DNA from 3 places in the Paenibacillus sp. CMM36 genome. Region 3 is predicted to be linked to each of the others. Evidence: riboswitches for the same ligand, from Rfam matches in the RefSeq annotation. Region 3 holds a riboswitch; each other region holds the start of a gene.
The links. A riboswitch is a leader RNA that binds a small molecule or an ion and turns the genes downstream of it on or off. The one in region 3 is predicted to bind thiamine pyrophosphate.
Positions count from the first base shown of each region.

Region 1: it holds a riboswitch for thiamine pyrophosphate, as region 3 does, so the genes downstream of both, tenA (thiaminase II) here and ACWA2B_RS07625 (ABC transporter substrate-binding protein) in region 3, are expected to answer to the same signal.
Region 2: it holds a riboswitch for thiamine pyrophosphate, as region 3 does, so the genes downstream of both, ACWA2B_RS19925 (ECF transporter S component) here and ACWA2B_RS07625 (ABC transporter substrate-binding protein) in region 3, are expected to answer to the same signal.

Region 1 covers NZ_JBSEDY010000005.1:90,937-98,297, forward strand. The annotation lists gene ACWA2B_RS12395 (NAD-dependent malic enzyme) at 45-1,766, shown strand; gene ACWA2B_RS12400 (AEC family transporter) at 1,840-2,793, shown strand; gene ACWA2B_RS12405 (hypothetical protein) at 2,782-2,964, opposite strand; TPP riboswitch at 2,972-3,074, shown strand; gene tenA (thiaminase II) at 3,211-3,900, shown strand; gene thiM (hydroxyethylthiazole kinase) at 3,975-4,817, shown strand; gene thiD (bifunctional hydroxymethylpyrimidine kinase/phosphomethylpyrimidine kinase) at 4,814-5,644, shown strand; gene thiE (thiamine phosphate synthase) at 5,641-6,327, shown strand; gene ACWA2B_RS12430 (XRE family transcriptional regulator) at 6,589-6,786, opposite strand; gene ACWA2B_RS12435 (aspartyl-phosphate phosphatase Spo0E family protein) at 6,848-7,009, opposite strand; partial or broken gene ACWA2B_RS12440 (helix-turn-helix domain-containing protein) at 7,240-7,361, opposite strand, start outside.
Region 2 covers NZ_JBSEDY010000011.1:63,745-71,105, reverse strand. The annotation lists gene ACWA2B_RS19940 (3' terminal RNA ribose 2'-O-methyltransferase Hen1) at 1-419, shown strand, start outside; gene ACWA2B_RS19935 (polynucleotide kinase-phosphatase) at 416-3,025, shown strand; gene ACWA2B_RS19930 (TatD family hydrolase) at 3,046-3,843, shown strand; TPP riboswitch at 3,887-3,996, shown strand; gene ACWA2B_RS19925 (ECF transporter S component) at 4,247-4,843, shown strand; gene ACWA2B_RS19920 (ABC transporter ATP-binding protein) at 4,843-6,294, shown strand; gene ACWA2B_RS19915 (energy-coupling factor transporter transmembrane component T family protein) at 6,269-7,060, shown strand; gene ACWA2B_RS19910 (methionine ABC transporter ATP-binding protein) at 7,200-7,361, shown strand, end outside.
Region 3 covers NZ_JBSEDY010000003.1:54,532-61,892, reverse strand. The annotation lists gene ACWA2B_RS07635 (bifunctional 2',3'-cyclic-nucleotide 2'-phosphodiesterase/3'-nucleotidase) at 1-1,804, opposite strand, end outside; gene ACWA2B_RS07630 (pyridoxamine 5'-phosphate oxidase family protein) at 2,029-2,463, opposite strand; TPP riboswitch at 2,734-2,843, shown strand; gene ACWA2B_RS07625 (ABC transporter substrate-binding protein) at 3,037-4,080, shown strand; gene ACWA2B_RS07620 (MTH1187 family thiamine-binding protein) at 4,614-4,907, shown strand; gene ACWA2B_RS07615 (ABC transporter permease) at 4,904-5,680, shown strand; partial or broken gene ACWA2B_RS07610 (ABC transporter ATP-binding protein) at 5,725-6,676, shown strand; gene ACWA2B_RS07605 (TatD family hydrolase) at 6,669-7,361, shown strand, end outside.

The DNA.
Region 1 (7,361 bases), on a different contig from region 3:
TCGTTATGAATAGTTATGTAAATGAACAGAAGGAAGGTCTTTCTATGGAAGCTTTTTATGTCAATCGCGATGGGTCATTATCTACTCCTTTACGGGGGAAGGATGTGTTGGCAAATCCCCTTTTGAACAAAGGCGTTGCTTTTACAGAAGAAGAACGCAAAGAACTGGGTTTGGATGGAATCCTTCCTCCCACCGTCCTTTCATTAGAGAAACAGAGCGTACGGGCATATCAGCAGTTTCTGGCACAACCCACCATGCTGCGTAAAAATGCTTCTCTCAACGACCTTCATAATCGAAATGTCGTACTCTACTACCGGCTGTTAACCGATCATTTGAGTGAAATGCTGCCCGTAGTCTACACGCCGACCGTAGGAACTGCGATTCAAGAATACAGTCACGAGTACAACCGTCCTGGGGGCGTATATTTGTCGATAGATAATCCGAACGGTATTGGACAAGCATTCTATAATTCCGGTTTGAGCGGCGAGGATGTGGACCTGATCGTCGTGACGGATTCCGAAAGTATTTTGGGGATTGGGGACTGGGGTGTCGGGGGGATTAACATTGCTATTGGCAAACTTGCAGTGTATACGGCTGCGGCAGGCATTCATCCCGGGCGGGTGCTGCCCATTGTACTGGATGTAGGTACGAATAATGAAAAGTTGCTGAATGATCCACTGTACATCGGAAACCGCCATAAACGGGTTCGCGGAGAAGCCTATAACCAGTTTATTGATACTTTTATCAGCAAAACGTTAGCGCAATTCCCGAAGGCGCTTTTACATTGGGAAGATGTGGGTAGCGTAAATGCACGCCATATTATAGGAAAATACGGTCAAAGTATACTCACCTTCAACGATGATATACAAGGTACAGGAGCGGTGACCTTGGCTGCAATTCTTTCGGCGGTGGGTGTCACCAAGACTCCGCTGCGTGAGCAAAAGGTACTTGTCTTCGGCCCAGGAGCAGCAGGGATCGGTAACGCTGACCAAATTCGGGGCGCTATGATCGCGGATGGTCTTTTGGAGGAGGATTCATTCAAGTCCTTTTGGGCTTTTGATTACCGCGGGCTGTTAACGGACGATATGGAAGATGTCCTGGATTATCAGAAACCGTATGTACGTAAAAAAGAGGAAGTCAGCTCATGGACGCGGTCGGATGACGGCAAAATACCGCTGCTGGAGGTCATCCGTCAGGTGAAGCCTACCATATTAATCGGAACTTCTGGAGTAGCCGGTGCCTTTTCTGAAGAGATCATCAAAGAGATGGCGAAGCATGTAGAACGCCCGATCATTATGCCCATGTCCAATCCTACAAATCTTGCAGAAGCTATACCTGAGGATCTAATACGGTGGACCGATGGCAAGGCATTAATTGCTACCGGAAGCCCCTTTGACCCCGTCACTTATAACGGTACGAAATTTGAAATTGGACAGGCGAACAATGCCTTTGTGTTCCCGGGACTGGGTCTGGGTGCGATTGTGGTTAAAGCCAAAAGGATTACCCCTGCGATGTTTACAGCCGCAGCAGATGCCGTTGCCAATGGCGTAGATTCGAATAAGCCTGGCGGTGCGTTGCTCCCTCATATCCAAAAATTACGTGATGTTTCGTACGTTGTTGCGGTTGCGGTAGCGAAAGCAGCGATTCAGGATCAGGTAGCTCAGGCACACATTTCAAATGTTGAACAAGCTATACGGGATGCAATGTGGAAACCGGAATATGTCAAGGTCAAAGCAGTGGAAAGCGTAATACATCACCCTCACTAATGCTCCATTTAAGAAAGAGATTGCCTTGTTCAGACAGGCAGAATACGTCAGTTCAAGCAAGGAGAATCAATCTATGAGTGTCGGACATATCTTGTATATTTTGGTGCCGATTTTTTTCGTTATTATTTTAGGGTGGTTAGCGGGGCATTACAAAAGCTTTGATGCCTCTTCCTCCAAAACCCTAAATGCGCTCGTTACCAAATTTGCACTACCTGCGCATCTATTCATCGGTATTACGACAACGGACAGGAAAGCGCTCATCGAGCAATGGCCATTCCTGCTGGCCCTGTTCATTGGCATTGTCGGCTTTTTTACCGTTCTCCTTCTACTGTCCCGCTTTGCGGGGAAGCAGTCGGTCAAGGATGCCGCCATGTTTGCTTTGAACTCGGCACAGCCGACCTTTGCTTTTATGGGCATTCCTGTGCTTGGAGCCATCTACGGTTCCGCTGCTGTCGCCATTCCGATTGCGCTTACCGGGATCGTAGTCAATGCCGTCCTTGACCCGGCGGCTACCATTATAGCTACCGTAGCCAGCAGGAATTCAGGCAAAGAACGGAACGGTCACCTCGGAAGGTTAATCTGGGACTCCATTCTTCATGGATTAAAAGAACCGCTGGCGCTGGTTCCACTGATTGGTGTAATTTTGACCTTGTTCGGCTTCCATTCACCGGATTTGTTGAACAAATCGTTGAATCAAATCGGAGACATTACGTCCGGGGCCGCTTTATTCGCTGTCGGAGTGACCATTGGCGTACGCAACATTAGTTTTAGTGTAAGTGCCTTTGCCATCGCACTGTTAAAAACAATTGTACAGCCTTTATTAATGCTGCTGATCGCCTACCTGTGCGGTCTGTCGTCTGCAGATACTGTGAAGGCAGTTCTGCTCGTTTCCTTCCCGGGTTCAGCAGTCGCTGCTATGATCGCCACCCGTTTTGAAAGCCTGGAATCAGAAACAGCCTCCTCCTTTGTCATCAGTGCTGTCATATCGCTCGTTACACTCCCAGTACTGATTTCTCTATTGGTATAAATGCTGATTATTTGGACATTGGAGCCTGCCGCGAATTCCTTCGTGTAGACGGAACTGATCTTCTCCAGCGCCTTTTTCCCTCTCGGAAGCGAACTTCAGCTCTGTCGTTTGGCCCTTGACCAGATAGACATGTTTGACATAGCGTATGAACGTATGTACAGTAATAGTCAAAAGAATAGAAGTCCACTAGGGGAGCCGCTATGGCTGAGACAAGAACGTATCTTGGACCCTTTGAACCTGATCTAGTTCGTACTAGCGTAGGAAAGTGGAGCCTTCGTATATAAGGTTTCAAGCGTTTTTTGCGTATTGGGCCTATTGTTGAAGCCGCTCCATTTTTCTGGGGCGGCTTTTTAGCGTTGTTCCGGAATTATATTCTTACAGGACTTCTTGCTCTTCAATTTTATGGAGGTGGCGAAATTGAGTTTTACACAAGAACTCCGTCGGCAGGCGGACGGCATTTTTCAAGCGATTTTTGAGCATCCCTTTGTGAGAGGTATTGCTGAAGGAAGTTTGACAAGGGGACAGCTGATTCACTATGTAAAACAGGACTTTGAATATTTGAACGCCTACATGCGGATATACGGCATCGCAATCTCCAAATGCACGAATCGGGAGGACATGGATGTATTTAATGAACAAATCTCTTTTATTCTCCACAGCGAGGTTCATCCGCATCAAAATTTCTGTGCTGTCGCAGGGGTGACCTATGAAGAATTGCAGGGATATCCGCTCGCTCCGTCGGCTCATCACTATATCCGGCACATGCTGACGGTTGCGCATGAGGGCAACCTGGGCGAGATCTTGGCTGTGCTGCTGCCATGTATGTGGACGTATGCCGAGATTGGCCGCAGGCTGCTAGATGAAGTAAAGCCGGATAAGTCCCATCCGTTCTATGAATGGATTGGCTTTTATGGAGACCAGCTTGATGATACAACACTCAAGTTCCGAGAACGTGTAGATGCTTGGGCGGAAGGGGCAACGGCTGCTGAGCGGGAGCGGATGATTGAGCATTTTATACTGAGCTGCCAGCTGGAATATAAGTTCTGGGACATGGCTTATAAGCAGGAAGAATGGCCGGTCCAGATGCAGGCAGCGGTCTTGGAATAGTCAGCCTGTCAATTCGATGAGTGAAGTACGGTTAATGTCCTGTTAAACCACCAACTATAGAGAGGATAATCATGATGAGTACATGGGAAAAAAGTTATTCGGATCTCCTAACGAAGGTACAAAATAGCAAACCCCTCGTTCACAATATCACCAATGTGGTAGTCACCAACTTTACCGCCAACGGCCTGTATGCATTGGGTGCCTCCCCAGTGATGGCCTATGCACCCGAGGAAGTAGCAGACATGGCAAAAATAGCGGGAGCCGTCGTATTAAACATCGGTACGCTGAACCGCGAACTGGTGGATGCCATGATCATTGCTGGACAATCAGCAAATGCACACGGTGTTCCAGTCCTGCTAGATCCGGTCGGTGCGGGAGCAACGAGCTTTAGAACCGAGTCTGCACTGCGAATCCTGAATGAAGTCAAAATCTCCTTGGTACGAGGCAACGCGGCCGAAGTCGCGCATCTTGTTGGAGAAGCGCGTGAGATTAAAGGCGTAGATGCTGGTGACAGTGCTGACAGCGGCCATGTCGATCTGGCAATTCGGGCTGCTCGAGTGCTCAATACAATGGTTGTCATCACTGGAAAAGAAGACGTCATCACCGATGGGGCCGAAGCACGAATGATAAGCGGCGGAGACGTACTGCTCACGAAGGTAACCGGAGCAGGCTGCCTGCTGACCTCTGTGTTAGGTGCCTTTGCAGCTGTTGAACCCAACCTGCTGCTCGCAGGTACAGCAGGCTTGGCATTTTACGGTGCAGCAGCTTCCCGAGCCGCAGCACGTACCGCAGAACTGGGGCCCGGAAGCTTCCAGATTGCCTTTCTCGACGAGCTCGCCAAACTACATACAGGTTCGCTAGAGGGGCATGTCAAGGTCCGTGAAGCCGGAACAACCACAGCAGGTGGTGCGCGATGACAGACGTTCGTGTACCCAGAGCTCTGACGATTGCCGGTTCGGACAGTGGCGGCGGGGCCGGAATTCAGGCCGATCTCAAAACCTTTCAAGAGCTTGGCGTATACGGTATGTCGGCTATTACGGCCGTTACCGTACAGAATACTTTAGGGGTCCACGGCGTATATCCGCTGCCACCGGAAGCAACAGCGGAACAGATCGAAGCTGTAGGATTAGACCTTGGAGTGGATGCCCTGAAGACTGGCATGCTGTTTAATGCGGGTATCATCCGTCTTGTGAGCGAGCAGATCCGAAAGTTCGGCTGGAAAAAGGTCGTCGTCGATCCCGTGATGATTGCCAAGGGAGGCGCTGAACTGCTGCAATTGGAAGCGGTGCAGGCTTTGAAGGACGAACTGCTCCCCTTGGCCCTGGTCGTTACACCGAATATCCCGGAGGCGGAAGCCCTGACAGGGATCAGCATCCGTACGATGGAGGATCGCCGCGAGGCTGCAAGACATATTAGCAGTATGGGATCAGAATTCGTTGTGATCAAGGGTGGCCACGCTGACGAGAGCGAGAGCAGCGAACAGATTGTTGACCTGCTCTTTGACGGAACCGCCTTTACAGAGCTGAGCGGCAAGCGAGTACGGACTGTCCATACACACGGAACTGGGTGCACCTTCTCGGCAGCGATTACCGCAGAATTAGGGAAAGGGATGTCTGTACCGGAGGCTATCTCGAATGGCAAAGCCTTCATCCAGGCGGCGATTGAGGAATCTTTGCAGCTTGGACAGGGACATGGGCCCACCAATCATTGGGCCTTCCGTCGTCGTCAGGAGATGCTTCTATGAGCGGCAGAATGTTGTCAGAGGTGGTGCGCCGCCAGCTACAGATGTACCTGGTGCTTGGAAGCGTGAATTGCCTAGCGGAACCAGGCTGGGTCGTGCAGGAGGCTCTGGCTGGCGGGGCAACCATGGTCCAGTTCCGGGAAAAAGGCCATGGCGCATTAACGGGTATCCCTATGTTCGAACTTGCGCGCCAGCTACAGGAACTGTGCCGCCACGATGGTGTCCCCTTCATCATCAATGACGATGTGGAGCTGGCTCTTGAAATCGATGCTGACGGTGTTCACATCGGTCAGGACGATGAATCTGCCGAAACCGTCCGCGAGCGAATCGGAAATCGAATTCTAGGCGTCTCTGCCCATACCATTGAGGAAGCACGTCGAGCCATTCTGCAAGGTGCTGATTATCTCGGCGTCGGGCCAATCTATCCCACCCTCTCGAAGGATGATGCCCATGCTGTACATGGGCCAGCAATTTTATATGAGATGCGTAAAGCGGGAATTGATGTGCCAATTGTTGGGATCGGAGGTATTACAGTCGACCGTGTTGAGGAAGTCGCACGTGCAGGTGCAGATGGTGTAGCGGTGATTTCAGCCGTGACACAGACAAAGCAGGTTAGAGGTACGGTCAAGGAATTAAAGAAAAAGGTAGTGCTAGGCATCAAAAATCGAGGGATGTATGGATCATAGCAAATTGTTTCGATTGACTAAATAATTTCTCGTTTCATACCCAGCAGAAGACGATATGATTAATCAGATCGTCTTCTTAGGTTGTCGAGACTTTATATAAGACCAGTATTATAACCGATACGATCGTAGAACTGATTATGTTTATGATCTTATTCGGAATTATCCTATTTTTATTTATCTCAAAAGAAACACGATGGCATAAGTCGCTTTTAATTAATACTTATGTTCAGACAGAGTCGTTTCAAAAATAGAAATAATACATTATTCTTCAATTCCGAGCAATTCGGATACTTGTTTTCTGTATCTTGTAGCCTTGCGTGTCCCATGAATGAGATTTGACAATCTGGAAGCTGGAATATGATATGTACTACAAAAAGTTTTCTGATCCATTCTTTTCTCGAGCAGTTTTTGCTTGATCTCCCATCCAAAAGGGGTTACAGAATTTCGATGATTCAACATCACTACCTCCAAGTTTTAGTTTTTGGAATCATGTATTACGCAACATGTAATACACCAGAGCTTAATGATTCGATCTGCATGTTTGGTAATGATTCAACAGGTAATCCAACCTTTTAGATTGCTCAATTACTTTGGGGTGTGTTAAAAATCCATACTTTTTCTGGACTTGGTACAGTTTCCTCCTAGCTCTCTCGACACGAAGTAAAGTCACACCTTGGTTCATCAGTATGATCCCCTCCTCTATGTCACATTTTAGAATAAAAAGACGTTTTTTGGTTTTTCGGATGATGCGCCTAACAAAAAGAGAATATCACAAAAGTTTTCATAAATAAGGGCGTCCCTAAAATATGCAAAAAACCTCCGTTTCCACTAATAAAGTGGAGCAGAGGCTCTAGTTTCTATTAATAATATTTACATACAGGATTTTAATCCTACATGAATAAAAGGATACTACTACCAATAATAAAACGATCTTTCTCTTTGCCCTTCGCTCACTAAACTTTCGTACTTCATATGAGCCTTAACATCTGCAAACGCTTTAAACTTCTCAAATAGTCTTATGCACCTAATGAAAA
Region 2 (7,361 bases), on a different contig from region 3:
TGGAAAGGCATGCCGATGCGATCAGTCCTACACCCATGATGGGCTCTCTCTTTTATTATGATGAACAATTGCGGGGAAAAGATGTGATGATCCTATGTGAGGTCATTGAGCATGTGGATGAGCATCGTCTGAACCGGGTGATGAAGACGATTGTAACGGAGTATCAGCCGGGCGTGCTGATCGTGACGACTCCCAATCGTGAATATAATGAAGTGTATCGTATGAATCAGCAAGAGATGCGGCATGGCGATCACCGTTTTGAATGGAGTAGAAGCGAGTTTCAGGAACGATGTGAGCAGTGGATTGTGGAAGCTCCTTATTCGGTAGCGCTGAAGGGGATCGGAGAAGAGGTCGAAGGCTTTGGACAACCGACCCAAATGGCTATATTTACGCGCAGAAAGGAGCAGAAGGAAGCATGAGCAATTCATCCAAACGTACGATTCATTTACCGCATGCTGGACTGGTTGTGTTGGTGGGGGCCTCCAACAGTGGGAAAACCACATTATTAGACAAGCTGGTGAGCGAAGGGATTCTGCTGGAGACAGAAGTGGTATCCTCGGATCATTTTCGCAAGCTGGTCGGAGATACGGAATTTATAGACTGGAGTGGACTTCCAAGACTGGAATCGGACGTACTGTTCTATGAGTATCAGCAAATGTCAGCCAAGGCGTTTGAGGCGATGGATACGATTCTGGCTATGCGATGTCGCTTGAATAAGCTGACGGTTGTGGATGCCACCCATTTGTATGCTGAGGACCGTCAAAAATATGTACAGTTGGCAGCCAAGGCGCATGTTCCTGTAATGGCTTTGGTACTGGATGTATCCGAAGCTGTGCTGCTGGAACGTGATTTAGGCAGGGAGCATCCGCGTGGCCGCCAACGGGTCAAGCAGCAGGCACAGCTGTTAAAGCGGAACCTGCGTGGGATCCGTGAGGAAGGCTTTAACGCTTGCTATATCCTTAAGGATATAGAAGAAATGAATTTTGTTCGCCGTGCGCAGCCACTGTTTCATGAGATTGGCTCAGGTATTGACATCATTGGTGATATCCATGGGTGCTACCGTGAGATGCTGGAAGTGATAGAGCGGCTAGGATATACGGAAGATACGGAAGGACTATACCATCATCCAGATGGCAGAAGACTGGTATCTGTCGGGGATGTGATGAGCCGTGGCCCCAAATCGTTACAAGCGGTGCAGTTCTGGAAAAAGCACGTGGATGCTGGACTAGCGTATATGATTGACAGCAATCATGGCTGGAAAATCGGCCGTTACCTTGATGGAAGAAAGGTGACTCTCAGTCATGGGGATGAACGATTTGCAGAGGAACTGGCCCAGTATGAACAAAAAGCGGGCAAGGCAGCGGCGGAACAGCTTAGAAGCGAGTTAAGGGATTTTCTGCTACATGCACCCTCACATCTTATTTTTGGCAGGAATGGATTGCGACACGTGGTCGTGGCTCATGCGGGGATTAAGGATCATTTTATCGGCAAACAGTCGGCACGTATTTCTGATTATTGCCGTTATGGAGATACGGAAGGACAGGATGCAGACGGAAAACCAATCCGCAAAGATTGGTTCGTAGACCATGAATCGGGAGAAATAGTAGTATGGGGACATGATCCTAGACCGCAGCCTACCCTTGTGAATCAGACGGTGAATATTGATCAGGGTGTGGTATTTGGCGGTATGCTGACCGCTTATCGTTTTCCGGAAAAGGAATTTGTCAGCGTTCCGGCACATGAGAATTATGCGAATGATCCCGATAGCCCACTTGTCCGGTGGCAGAGAAAACGGTTTTCCCCGCCGAATTTACGCAAGCTCATCGCTGGTTACAGTGTACTGACGGAATCGTATGGCGAAGTGCGCGTTCAAGGAGAATCGGTCAAAACCGCTATAGATGCCGTGTCACATGTGACAGTACCGATAGAGGAACTGGTGTATATTCCACCGACCATGAGTCCTGCTCCAGCGGTGTCTGCAGAGGAAGGTTATCTGGAGCATCCGCGTGAAGCGCTGGCTTATTATCGCGGGCAAGGGGTACAAACGATGGTGGCTGAGAAAAAACATATGGGTAGCCGGGCTATTTTGCTATTATTCAAAAACGAACAGGCCGCTGTCGAGTATGTAGGCTACCCGACATTGGGCACGATCTACAGTCGGAGCGGGAGAGCTTTCTTTGAACAAAGCCTTGGGAAGCAAGTGCTGGAAAAGCTGAATGTGGATCTACGGACTGCCGGATATTTTGAACGGAACCAGACGGATTTTGTGTTGCTGGATGCGGAAATTGTACCGTGGAATCTCAAGGCTCGGGAATTGATTGCTGCACAGTATGCGCATGTGGGTGAAGCAGCTCTGCTGGATCGCAGTAAGCTGGTAGACAAGCTGAAGCAGGCGAAGGTTGCGGGCCGAGAGGTTGGAGACTGGTTGGAGGAAATGGAACAGAAGTACGCGAATGCCGTGACGTTTCAAGAGGCTTTTCAAAAATATTGCTGGGATGTGGACGGTCTGGATGAGATTCGTATCGCACCGTTTCATACGCTGGCACACAGCGGAAAGACTTTTTTCGACCATTCTCATATTTGGCATATGGAGCAAAACCGGGAGCTGGCTGGGCTGTCTTCCCTGTTTATGGAGACAGAGTATCGCGTGATCACGGACGAAGCAAGCGAGGAAGAGGTCATTCGTTGGTGGAACGAGATGACAGAGGATGGTCATGAGGGGATTGTGATCAAGCCGGAACGCTTTTTGATGAAAAATCGGGACAAGATGATTCAGCCTGCAATCAAGGTGAGAGGCCGGAAGTATTTGCACATCATTTACGGTATGGATTATCTTGCCCCTGAGAATTTAAAGCGTCTGAAGCAGCGTCGAACGAACAAAAAGGAGCGTCATGCCCTGATGGAAGGAGCGCTTGGTATGGAAGGCGTGGAACGTTTTGTCCGCAAGGATACGGTAGATCGTATTCATGAATGCGTCCTTGCCGCACTATCTCTGGAATCAGAGCCGATTGATCCAAGATTGTAGTTTGCGAGGGAGGGATTGAGATGGAAAGGGGTACACCGTTAATTGATATTGGTGTGAACTTGATGCATCGTTCGTTTCATGCAGATCGGGAACAGGTGGTAGAGAGAGCCGCGGCTGTAGGGATTTCACCGCTGATTATTACCGGGACCAGTGTCCGCAGCAGTCGGGAAGCTTCTCAGTATGCAGCGCGTTATCCGGGCAAGCTGTATGCGACAGCTGGCGTGCATCCCCATGATGCCAAAGACTGCAGTGCAGACACGATTCAGCAGCTCCGCCAGTTGGCGGGTCAGCCGCAGGTCGTATCCATAGGGGAATGCGGATTGGACTATAACCGTGATTTTTCGCCACGTGATGTGCAGCGCCGATGGTTTGTCGAGCAAATCCAACTGGCGGGTGAGCTGAAAATGCCGTTATTTCTGCATGAACGAGATGCACATGAGGACTTTGTCGCTATGCTTCGGGAGTATCAAGGGCTTGTCGATAAAGCGGTAGTGCATTGTTTTACCGGCACGGAACAGGAATTGCGTACGTATGTAGAAATGGGACTGTATATCGGAATCACCGGCTGGATTTGCGACGAACGGCGGGGGAAGCATCTGCGTGAACTGGTCAGAGATATTCCCTTGGACCGTCTGATGATTGAAACGGATGCTCCATTTTTGACCCCGCGTAATTTGCCTGTGAAGCCTAAAGAAGGGCGTAATGAGCCCATGTATCTCGCTCACATTGCTGCTACGATAGCCGAATGTACAGGTCGAAGCATGATGGAGATCGAAATCGCGACGACGGAAACGGCTAAACGTTTCTTCGGATTATAGGATTGTCAAAGCCATAGATGTGGTATATATTATAGTGAATTAAAAAGCATTGTCGGGAGCTTGAGAAAGTCAGGCTGAGAGGGTGGCCCTTGCCACTGACCGTGAAATCTGATCTGGGTAATGCCAGCGTAGAGAAACCAAGAACACTATACAGGAATGCCGCTTTTTTTTGCGGTTGTCGATAGATTCAATGTATGTCCTAGCATTTTACCTTGATCCTGACTTGGCTGGGTATCAGTGTAGTAGTTTAGACTACTGGTTATATAAGGCATATCGACGAATGATGTTTTGTATGGTGCTTCACCTTTTACTGCGCATAAAGCTTGCCTGGAGATTCAGCTCCAGACAAGCTTTTTTTCATGGCCAAGAGGCCAACTATAAGGAAAAAGGGGAGCACGCAATAATGAATACTGCTGTAAGAGCGTCCAAAGGGTTGAAACTGACGGATATTTTGGTCACGATTGTGATCGCTGTTGTGTTCGGGTTGATCTACAAAATATGGGGACCTGCCTATGATTTGATGAAACCATTGGGTCTACACGCCGAGCAACTGATGTATGGCATGTGGTTTATGGCAGGTACGTTTGCTTATCTCATCATTCGCAAGCCGGGTGTTGCGATTTTGGCAGAGGTGGCAGCGGCAACGGTCAGTGCTTTTTTGGGAAGCGAATGGGGTATGTCCACCTTGTACTATGGCCTGCTGCAAGGCTTGGGAGCGGAGCTGTTTTTTGCGGCTTTTCTGTATCGGAACGCAAACCTGTGGGTTGCTTCGCTAGCTGCGGCTGGGGCGGCTGTCACTTCTCTGATTTTAGACTTCAGCTACGGGTATATTGATCAGCTATCGACTTGGAACTATGTTTTGTATATTGGATTTCGGATGATTGGCAGTATTGTGATTGCCGGGGTATTCGCGTTCTATCTGGCTAAGGCATTGGAGGTAACCGGAGTCACGCGAAGTTTGAGGCCTGCAACGGAACAAGATTATAAGGGGCTGGATTGATGAGCCGGGCAACCGAAGATGTGGTGGCTTCGATCACCCGGCTACGGTTGAAATTCCCCGGTGAGCAAGAGCTGCTTTTTCACAATATGTCTTTGTCTGTCCGCAAGGGGGAAAAGCTGCTGCTACTGGGACCGAGTGGATGCGGTAAATCAACACTGCTCCAAGTGTTAAGCGGTCTGATTCCACGCACGATAGAAGTGCCTATGAAATGCGATGCTGCTGTAATCCCAAGTGTCTCAGGTATTGTATTTCAAGATCCTGATACGCAGTTCTGTATGTCATATGCAGATGAGGAACTGGCTTTTGTGTTGGAAAATAATCAGGTTCCCCGGGAGCAGATGCGATCCCGTATTCGCGAGCTGCTGATACAGGTGGGTCTATCGACGGATGATATACATATGCCCATTGGCAGCATGTCACAGGGAATGAAGCAGCGGCTGGCGATTGCGTCTGTGCTGGCTATGGAGCCAGAAGTGCTTTTTCTGGATGAGCCCACGGCTTTGTTGGACGAGGAAGGCACTACACAGGTGTGGGATACCATTCGCAACATTTCGGTAGACCAGACACTGGTGATTGTGGAGCATAAAATTAATGAAATTGTCCATGATGTGGATCGGATTGTGGTGCTTTCTGCTCAAGGGGAGATCATTGCAGATGGAAGGGCCCAAGAAGTATTTCATGTGCACCGGCAGGCATTGTCCGAGTACGGCGTGTGGTATCCGGGAGTATGGAATGAAGCGTCTTCGCCACGTTGGAGTGAAGCAGTGACGCAACAGAATGGTGCGGGGACTGATGTGCTGGAGCTGGAACATTTTAGCGGCCTCCGCGGTTTAAGTTCAGTGATTTATGTGGAGCATGCGCAGGTGAAGCCTGGCGACTGGATTGGCGTGGTTGGTGAAAACGGGGCTGGCAAAAGCTCGCTACTGCTCTCCATGATGCGCTTACTTCGCACACAGGGACGTTATAGCGTGCGCGGAATTGAGGCAGGCAGTACAGAACAACTGGCAGAGCGTATCGGGTTCGCGTTTCAAAATCCCGAGCTGCAATTTGTAGCGCATACCGTACGAAAGGAACTAGAGTATTCGTTACCCAAGAGCTTGTATACTGTTGAACAGTGCCGGGAACGGGTCGATCGGATGCTCGTACAGTTCGGACTGGAGCGGCTGGACGAGCGGCATCCGTATCAGCTTTCGTTAGGCCAAAAAAGGCGGTTGAGTATTGCTACGGCTATGATTCGTGAGCCGGAAGTGCTGCTGCTCGATGAACCGACCTTTGGGCAGGATGCGCGTAATACCTTTGTCATGCTGGATATGTTGGAGCAGCTGAGAGCGGCAGGCACGGCCATTGTGATGGTCACCCATGACCCGGAAATTGTCCGTCGATATTGTACCGATACATGGCGGATTCAGAAAGGGGAACTACAGTATGAACCTGTCCTTTCCCCATCATAAAACATGGCTGCATCGCGTGAATCCGGGCCTAAAGCTCGTGATGTTTTCCATCCTGTTTGTGGTCGTTATAGTCATTCATGATCCGAATGTCATGTTTAATGTTGCGTGTGCTATGCTGTTGCTGCTTGTCTGGTCAGGCCATCCATGGAAGAGGCTGCTGCTATACGGGTCTCCCTTTATATTGGTGTTTATTTCAACTTCAACGGGCATGATGATGTTCGGCAAAGGGGTGACGACCTGGTGGACATGGGGCTTGATCCATGTGACGCAGGAAAGCTTTTACCGAGGCATGCATCTGGGCTTTCGTGCGCTGAGTATGGCTGCGGTAGGTTTGTTGTTTGGTTTAACGACTCGTCCAGTGGACCTTTTTTATTCACTGATGCAGCAATGGAAGCTCCCTCCGAAGTATGCATACAGCTTTTTGGCAGCCATGCGGTTGATGCCTATGATGGTGGAGGAATTCCAGGCATTGAGACAAGCCCACCGTATTCGAGGTTTACATCAGCATGTGTCCAAATGGAATATGTATGCCACGCTTCGCAGGTATGCGATTCCGCTACTCGCTCAAAGTATTCGGCGTGCCCAGCGCATTGCTATTGCTATGGAAGCCAAGGGTTTTACCAATGAAACCAAGCGAACGTATTATTATGCGATCGGCTATTCGGCTATAGATATTGTATTCATATTCTATTTTGTCGTCATGCTTACGCTGGCTTGGGGACTTGGGATTTGCTTTCCTTATGTAGGGGTGTGGGATGTACGTTAATTGTTGTCAAAAGGCTTTGCCCGTTTTCTGCTCTGTGGTATATTAATGCAATGGGAATTGACGGCTCGTACAGACCCGCCTGGGCTGGCGGGCTTATTACATTTTCCCTGAGAAATGGATCATCAGGAGGCCAGGTTTCATGATTACGCTGCATCAGGTAAACAAGCATTATACCACCTCAAGCGGCCAATTTCATGCGGTTCAATCCGTGTCCCTTCAAGTGGAGAAGGGGGAAATCCACGGTATTATAGGTGCCAGCGGTGCCGGTAAGTCTACCTTGCTCCGGTTGATGAATGTATTG
Region 3 (7,361 bases):
TAATCGTTCCGTTCGTACGGATATAGTCAACAACGACTTGACGACTTTCATCCGGTGCTGCCATCACAATTCGTTTGCCATCTGGGTTGGCCAGTTTGGATGAGGAAGCACGATAGTTATTGGTGGCTACGATAAATTTCTGTGCAGGATCAATAGCCTTCCCATTGTATTGCAGATCCTTGATACGATGCGCTGAAGAATCAATAATAGTTCCCTTGGCATCATATCGTGCAGGCTGCGTTACATCAATCTGGTAATTCACACCGTCAATGACATCGAAATTGTAGGTTGGGAAATCTTTGTTGATCAGCGATTGCTCCTCAGTTTGCTTTGGATCAATACGGTTGAACTGACCCGCAGACCACTCCAGCCATTCCTGAATTTCAGCACCGGTCACTTCTACAGCATGAACCGTGTTCGGGTACACATACAGGTCGGACACGTTTTTAATCGCTACCGTACCTTCAGGAATATTAGTGTAATACTCGGCTCCGTTTCGACCGCCGGCCTTGAATGGAGCGCCTGCCGACAATACTGGAAGTTTTTCGTATTCAGTTCCTTTGAGATGGTTTTGAACATACCATTTCTGTGCATTCGTCACAATTTGAATGGAAGGGTCGTCCTGCACTAATGCAAAATAACTGGTAATTGGCGCCGTCGTTGTTCCTACAGGCTGGCGAATATAATCCAGCGTTCCTTGATGCTCTTCTTTGACCGCATCAATCAGTTTAAATTCAGGGATAAACTGCACAGTCTGATTAGTGGTGCTCACAACCGGACGCACTTGAGATTGAGAGTTAGTCACGTTCCACTCGCGATTTTTCTTTTCTAGGCTCAGGTCAATGATACCCAGATCCTTGCCCCATGAGGAGGCTTCCACGGCTGGTACGCCATTAATGGTTCCCTTATCCAGATCTACACCCTTCATATCTTTAAAATCAGGGCCAGGGAAAGATTTATGAGCATGCCCAAACAGAATAGCGTTAATTCCGTCCACCTGGCTCAAATACTTAACGGCATTCTCCATCAGTGGCGTTTGTGGCACATCCTCATAACCGGTATGCGCAAGCACGACAATAATGTCAGCACCTTCCGTCTTCATTTGAGGAATAAACTTTTTCGCCGTTTCCACAATATCCTTCGTAACGACTTTATCCTTCAAATTGGCTTCATCCCACTGCATAATTTGAGGTGTGACCAGACCGATCACACCCACTCTGAGTGTATGCTCTTCGCCCTTCTCGTCCGTTACTGTTTTATCAAGAATCTGATAAGGGGTAAAATAATTTTTAGTAGCTTGGCCCCCTTTATCAACATAAACGTTCGCATTTACATAAGGAAAATCAGCTCCCTTGAGCGATTTGTCCAGAAAGTCGAGACCGTAGTTGAATTCATGGTTGCCCACTGTAGCTGCATCATAGCCCATCAGGTTCATCATCTTGTAGACCGGATGGACACCGCCTTCTTTCTCAAAGGTTTTGTTGCGGGCCATATAATCGCCTAATGGGTTGCCCTGCAGCAAATCACCATTATCGAACAGCATACTGTTTCTTGTTTCACTACGTGCCTTCTGGATCAAACTAGCTGTACTAACCAAGCCATATTCGTTGGTTTCTTTGTCCGAATAGTAATCGTAGTTCATCAGGGACGCGTGAATATCCGTTGTTTCCATGATCCGCAAATTCACCGTAGCGCTATCACGAGAATCAATAGCTGCCCAGGATGGAGCGGCTGAAAACACCAGCATGCTACAAGCTACAACTGCTGCTGTAAACCCTTTAAACCAATTTTTACGAAATAACAAAATATACCCCTCCTCATTAAGGTGTATGCCTCATATACATACTTTTGCACATATATGTAAGCCTTGAACCCACCATTTCTATTTTAATCCAACGCCAGACAAAAGAGTAGTCATTTACTTAAAATTATTTATGAAAAAATAATTATTTTTCTCAAACATAAAAAAACCAGCAAACCTCCTAATAAAAACTCGGAGATTCACTGGTTTATCCATTTATATTCGTATTATTTCTTCCACACCTGGCGCTCCGTTTGCTGACCCACATACTCAATGCGAGTCGGATTCACGTCCAGAATGACATAATCGGGATCATCCGGTCCGGAGAACCATTCCTTCAAGGAATCGTTCCACACTTGTTTGCGCAGCCCCTCATCAGCTGTAATCTGGACGGTAGCCTCCACTTCTACAACTTCCTTCGTACCGCCAACCTCATAACCCAGCAGCAGATAAGCATTCGGATTGTCCTTTAGCTCATCCACTTTATGCGTTTTGCGATCTGTCGCCAGATGAATGTTCATTCCATCGTTAAAAAGGGCCATATAGCGTACTTTCGGTTTGCCACCCTCTACCGTACCTAACGAACAAAATTTGTTGTTATCCAAAGCCTTCACAATGGCTTGTTCCAGTTGGTTGCGATCCAATGTTTCCGTTTTACCCACAGTACAACAACTCCTTTTCACGAATTAGAATTCTCTACGGCCATGCCATTGGGCACCAGCCCATCTGAACCTACCTGCGCAGCTGTTCTGAAAATAACATGACCGGATCGAATCGGATTGATTCATACTCATTTTCAGATCAAAGCTCACAGTAAAAGTGTACCCTGTCGTTCGGCAAATGAACCGTTATCTCTCCCTTCATGCTGGACAGACCCGCATTCAAAGCATATAATCGTCGTAGTAAACCCGAATAAATGAACCCATTAAACCATACAATGCCAGGGGTGCTGGAATCGGCCGGCTGAGAGTGTGTCCCAAGACACTGACCCTTACAACCTGATCTGGGTAATGCCAGCGTAGGAATGCTTAAGCAAGATGTGCCTTTTTTACATAGGACCATCCCTTACTTTGGTATATACAAGCGCAAGCGTCCCGGAAACTCGGGGCGCTTTTTTTGTTGAAGATTAAGTTGTTGGAAAGATCACGTCCGGCAGATGTTATTTTTATGAAAATGGGAAACTTAAGCTGTCTGATTGGACGGATAACGGGTAATTAAAGGAGAGAACACTAACGATGAAGCGCATGAAAATATTAAGCCTGGGACTGATCAGTCTGTGGCTCATGGCCCTGACCCTGACCGCTTGCGGTGGAAGTCCCCCTACATCCCAAGAAGCAGCTTCCGCTACCGACACTCAAACGTCTACTCCGGCAAAGGGGCTCAAAGATGTTAAAATCGTGCTCGACTGGACACCCAATACGAATCATACGGGACTCTATGTCGCCAAGGACAAAGGATTTTACGAAAAAGCAGGTTTGAATGTCCAAATTGTTCAACCTGGTTCAGGCGGAGCCGATCAAATGGTTGCTTCTAATGCTGCACCTTTTGGTATCAGCTACCAAGAAGGCGTCACACAGGCCCGCACGCAAGGTGTGCCGCTTGTATCCATCGCTGCGGTGATTCAGCATAATACCTCAGGCTTCGCAGCCCCGGTAGATCGCGGAATTAAAAGCCCGAAAGATTTTGAAGGTAAAAAATACGGCGGTTGGGGCTCTCCCGTAGAAGAAGCGGTCATGAAATCCATCATGGATTCAGACAAAGGCGATGTGAGCAAAGTGAAGATCGTCAACATGGGCAATGCAGACTATTTTACAGCCGTGAAGCGGGATATCGACTTTGCCTGGATTTTCTACGCATGGACCGGAATTGAGGCCCAGCTTCGAGGTGAGCCTCTGGATATGCTGTATGTAAAAGATTATTCCAAAAGCCTCGATTACTATACACCTGTAATTGTGAGCAACGAACAAACGATAAAAAATGATCCCGAGCTGGTTAAAGCGTTCATGGATGCTACCGCACAAGGCTATGAATACACTATCGCCCATCCGGAAGAAGCCGCGGACATCTTAAGCAAAGCTGTACCGGAGCTGGATAAAAAACTGGTACTTGCCAGCCAAAAATGGCTAAGCCCACGTTATCAGGATGATGCCGCGCAATGGGGCGTGCAAAAAGCGGAGGTATGGCAAAACTATTCGGACTGGATGTACGAACGCAAGCTGCTCAGCAAGCCTTTGGAAGTCGATAAGGCCTTCACAAACGACTTCTTGCCCAAGCGCTGACCATTTGTTAAAACGCTAAATAAGACTGAACTAGAGAAGTGAACGAAGCGCCACTACGCAGTCGGATGGTGCTTCCCATCGCCACCGCCCCGGATTTCTTAATAAAAACTTATGATTAATGTAGAAATCCGGGGAGGTTATGCTTCCGAAGCGAGCTTTCCTACGGAAAGCTTTTAAAGCGAACGCTAACGCTTGTACAGCACCATTCCGCCCACTTCGTTCTCGTTCCACTTGGTTTATTCTTTAGTCTCATAGTATCTAAAGCGCAAAAACAGATGCGCTTGTGTGTAAAAATGCCACACAACCTATCAAAAATTAAAGTGCTTTTAAGGCGGTTGGCAGCGTAGCGGTTCATTTGAATCTAGAGAAGCGTAGCGCTCGCCTTTGCCGTGGGATTCTTACCTTTTAAAATTTATTCAAAGAATCCCATGGCAACAGCGATCGTAAGATCAAATGAAACGCGAAGCGGTCTCCCCGCCTTAAACCACCCTATTTTCTCTAAAACACTTCAAATAAAGGACAGGTGAATTCGCATGGCTAACACACTACTCAGTATTCAAGTCATCCCTAAAACTCCTAATAACGAGGACTCTTACCCGTATGTAGATAAGGCGATTGAGGTCATCCAGCGTTCCGGCGTCAAGCATCAGGTGAACCCACTGGATACGACCATGGAGGGCGAACTTGACGAGTTGCTGAAAGTGGTTAAAGAAATGCACGAGGCTTTGACGGAAGCGGGCAGTCCCAGCGTCATTTCACAGATCAAAATCGCACATAACCCACAGGGCATCAGCATGAACAAGCTGACTGAGAAATATCGCCCATGAATCCGAAAGGCAAGAGCGCATCCTGGTGGAAAAGCGTATGGCCGCCCCTTGTGGCGGTCCTCTTCTTTTTAGCGGCCTGGCAGGGGGCGGTTTCCTATTTGCATGTCGAATCCTGGCTGCTGCCTGCTCCATCCCTCATCGTACATGAGGGCATGGCCCAGACGGCGCTGCTCGGTGCCCATACATGGGCTACGATTCGTCTGACACTTGCGGGATTTGCTATAGGGACAGCAACGGGACTGTTGATCGCTATCGTTCTTCATACAATTCCTTTTCTCAAATCCGCTCTGTATCCGTTGCTAATCCTGAGCCAAAATATTCCGATCATCGCTCTAGGGCCACTGCTCATGGTGTGGTTTGGATTTGGCGTGCTGCCCAAGCTGATGGTCATTACTTTAGTATGCTTTTTTCCCGTGGCTGTAGCAGCCATGGACGGGCTGACTCGAACAGACCGTACGATGATGAACTATATGCGAATGTCGGGAGCAAGCCGTATGGCTATTTTTATGAAGCTGGAGCTACCACATTCCCTACCACAAGTGTTCTCTGGTGTTAAAATTGCTGCTACCTACAGTGTGATGGGCGCGATCATTGCCGAATGGATTGGAGCTAGTGAAGGAATTGGATATTATATGCTGCTGCAAAAATCGGCCTATCGCACGGACCTCATTTTTGCCGCTATCGGTATTATTGTTGCACTCAGCTTACTTATGTTTGTGGTTATTTTACTACTGGAGAAATGGCTGGTTCGCTGGAAACCCGATCGAGAGTAGCTTCCTCCTTAAATTAAATACACAAAGGAAAGGACGTGGCGCATATGAGTCTGCATCCGACTGAGGTATTATCACACAACGTGGCTAATGAACAACGAGCAGGGGAACAACAGAGTCCTTTAACTGCTCCTCCTGCTTTGGAATTGGACGGGATCAGCCTCGCCTTCCGCGAAAAGCGAAGCTTTCTGCCCGTACTGCAGGATGTGTCCCTAACCGTCAAGCCGGGAGAATTTGTCTCCCTCATCGGTCCATCAGGCAGCGGCAAAAGCACGCTGTTTCATATCATCGGGGGGCTACTCAGACCACAGCAGGGACGTATCCGTATGCACGGACGGGACATGACTGGTGAACGTGGGCATATCAGCTATATGCCACAGCAGCCCGCTCTTTTCCCGTGGCGTACCACGCTGGACAACGTACTGCTTGGACAGGAAAATGCTCCACGTAAAAATACAGCCTCCCCCCCCTCAGTACACCAGTGAACGCGAGCGTCGCAAAGAAGCCTTGCAATGGCTCGAGCAGGTTGGACTAGGAAAATTCGCCAAGGCGTATCCACATACCCTATCTGGTGGTATGCAGCAGCGCGCGGCCTTTCTTCGCGCACTGCTTAGCCCGCAGGAATTAATGCTTTTGGATGAGCCGTTCAGCGCACTCGATGCGCTGACACGTGCAGACATGCAGCAATGGTTATTGCGCATGTGGGAGAAGAACCGCCGCTCTGTGCTGTTCATTACCCACAGCATTGAAGAAGCGTTACTGCTCTCCGACCGCATCTATGTGCTGTCGGCGCGACCTGCTTCGGTGGTGCATGTCATAGACGTTCCCTTTCCTCGCCCGCGTAGCGAAGAAATCACCCTTGATCCGCGATTTATTGAATGGAAGCGGACCATGACCGGCTGGATGCGCGAGGAAAAACACAAACTGGACGGTGACATGGACAATGCTCAGAGCGTCTACAAGAATATCCCGGAAGATGGATTGAATCGACATGAGTGACGTAAAAGTTCAATGTGCATTGAAATGGAACAACCAAACAAAACCAGGCTTGGATTTGGCCGCAATTGAACCCGCTCCATTGATCGACGCGCACATTCATGTAGACAGCTACCCGCCTGGACAACAGGCGCTAGTGCTCGCTTCGCTTGCTGATAACAGCGTCGAAGCTGTGATAGCTGTGTCGATGCATCTGGTCTCCAGCCGAGCTAATCTACAGTTGGCGGAGCTTCACCCTGGACTAGTACGACCAGCCTTCGGCTTTCATCCTGAACAGGCTCTGCCGCCGCAAGCTGAACTTGACCTGTTGTTCAACTGGATGGACGAACATGTACAGCAGATGGTCGCCGTGGGTGAAGTCGGCTTGCCCTATTACACTCGACTGAAAGCCTTACAGAGCGGTTCAGCTTTTGACCTCGCTCCCTACATAGTGCTACTGGAGCGTTTTATCCAGTTTGCAAGCAAGCATAACAAGCCCATTATTCTGCACGCCGTTTATGAGGACGCAGACATCGCCTGTGACCTTTTGGAACGTCATGGCGTCACACAGGCGCATTTTCACTGGTTTAAAGGCTCTGCCGCCACGACTGAACGTATGGCCCGGAACGGCTATTTTGTCTCCTTTACACCAGATCTTCTGTACGAAGAAGAGATCCGCAGTTTGGCAAGACAGTATCCGTCTGATCAG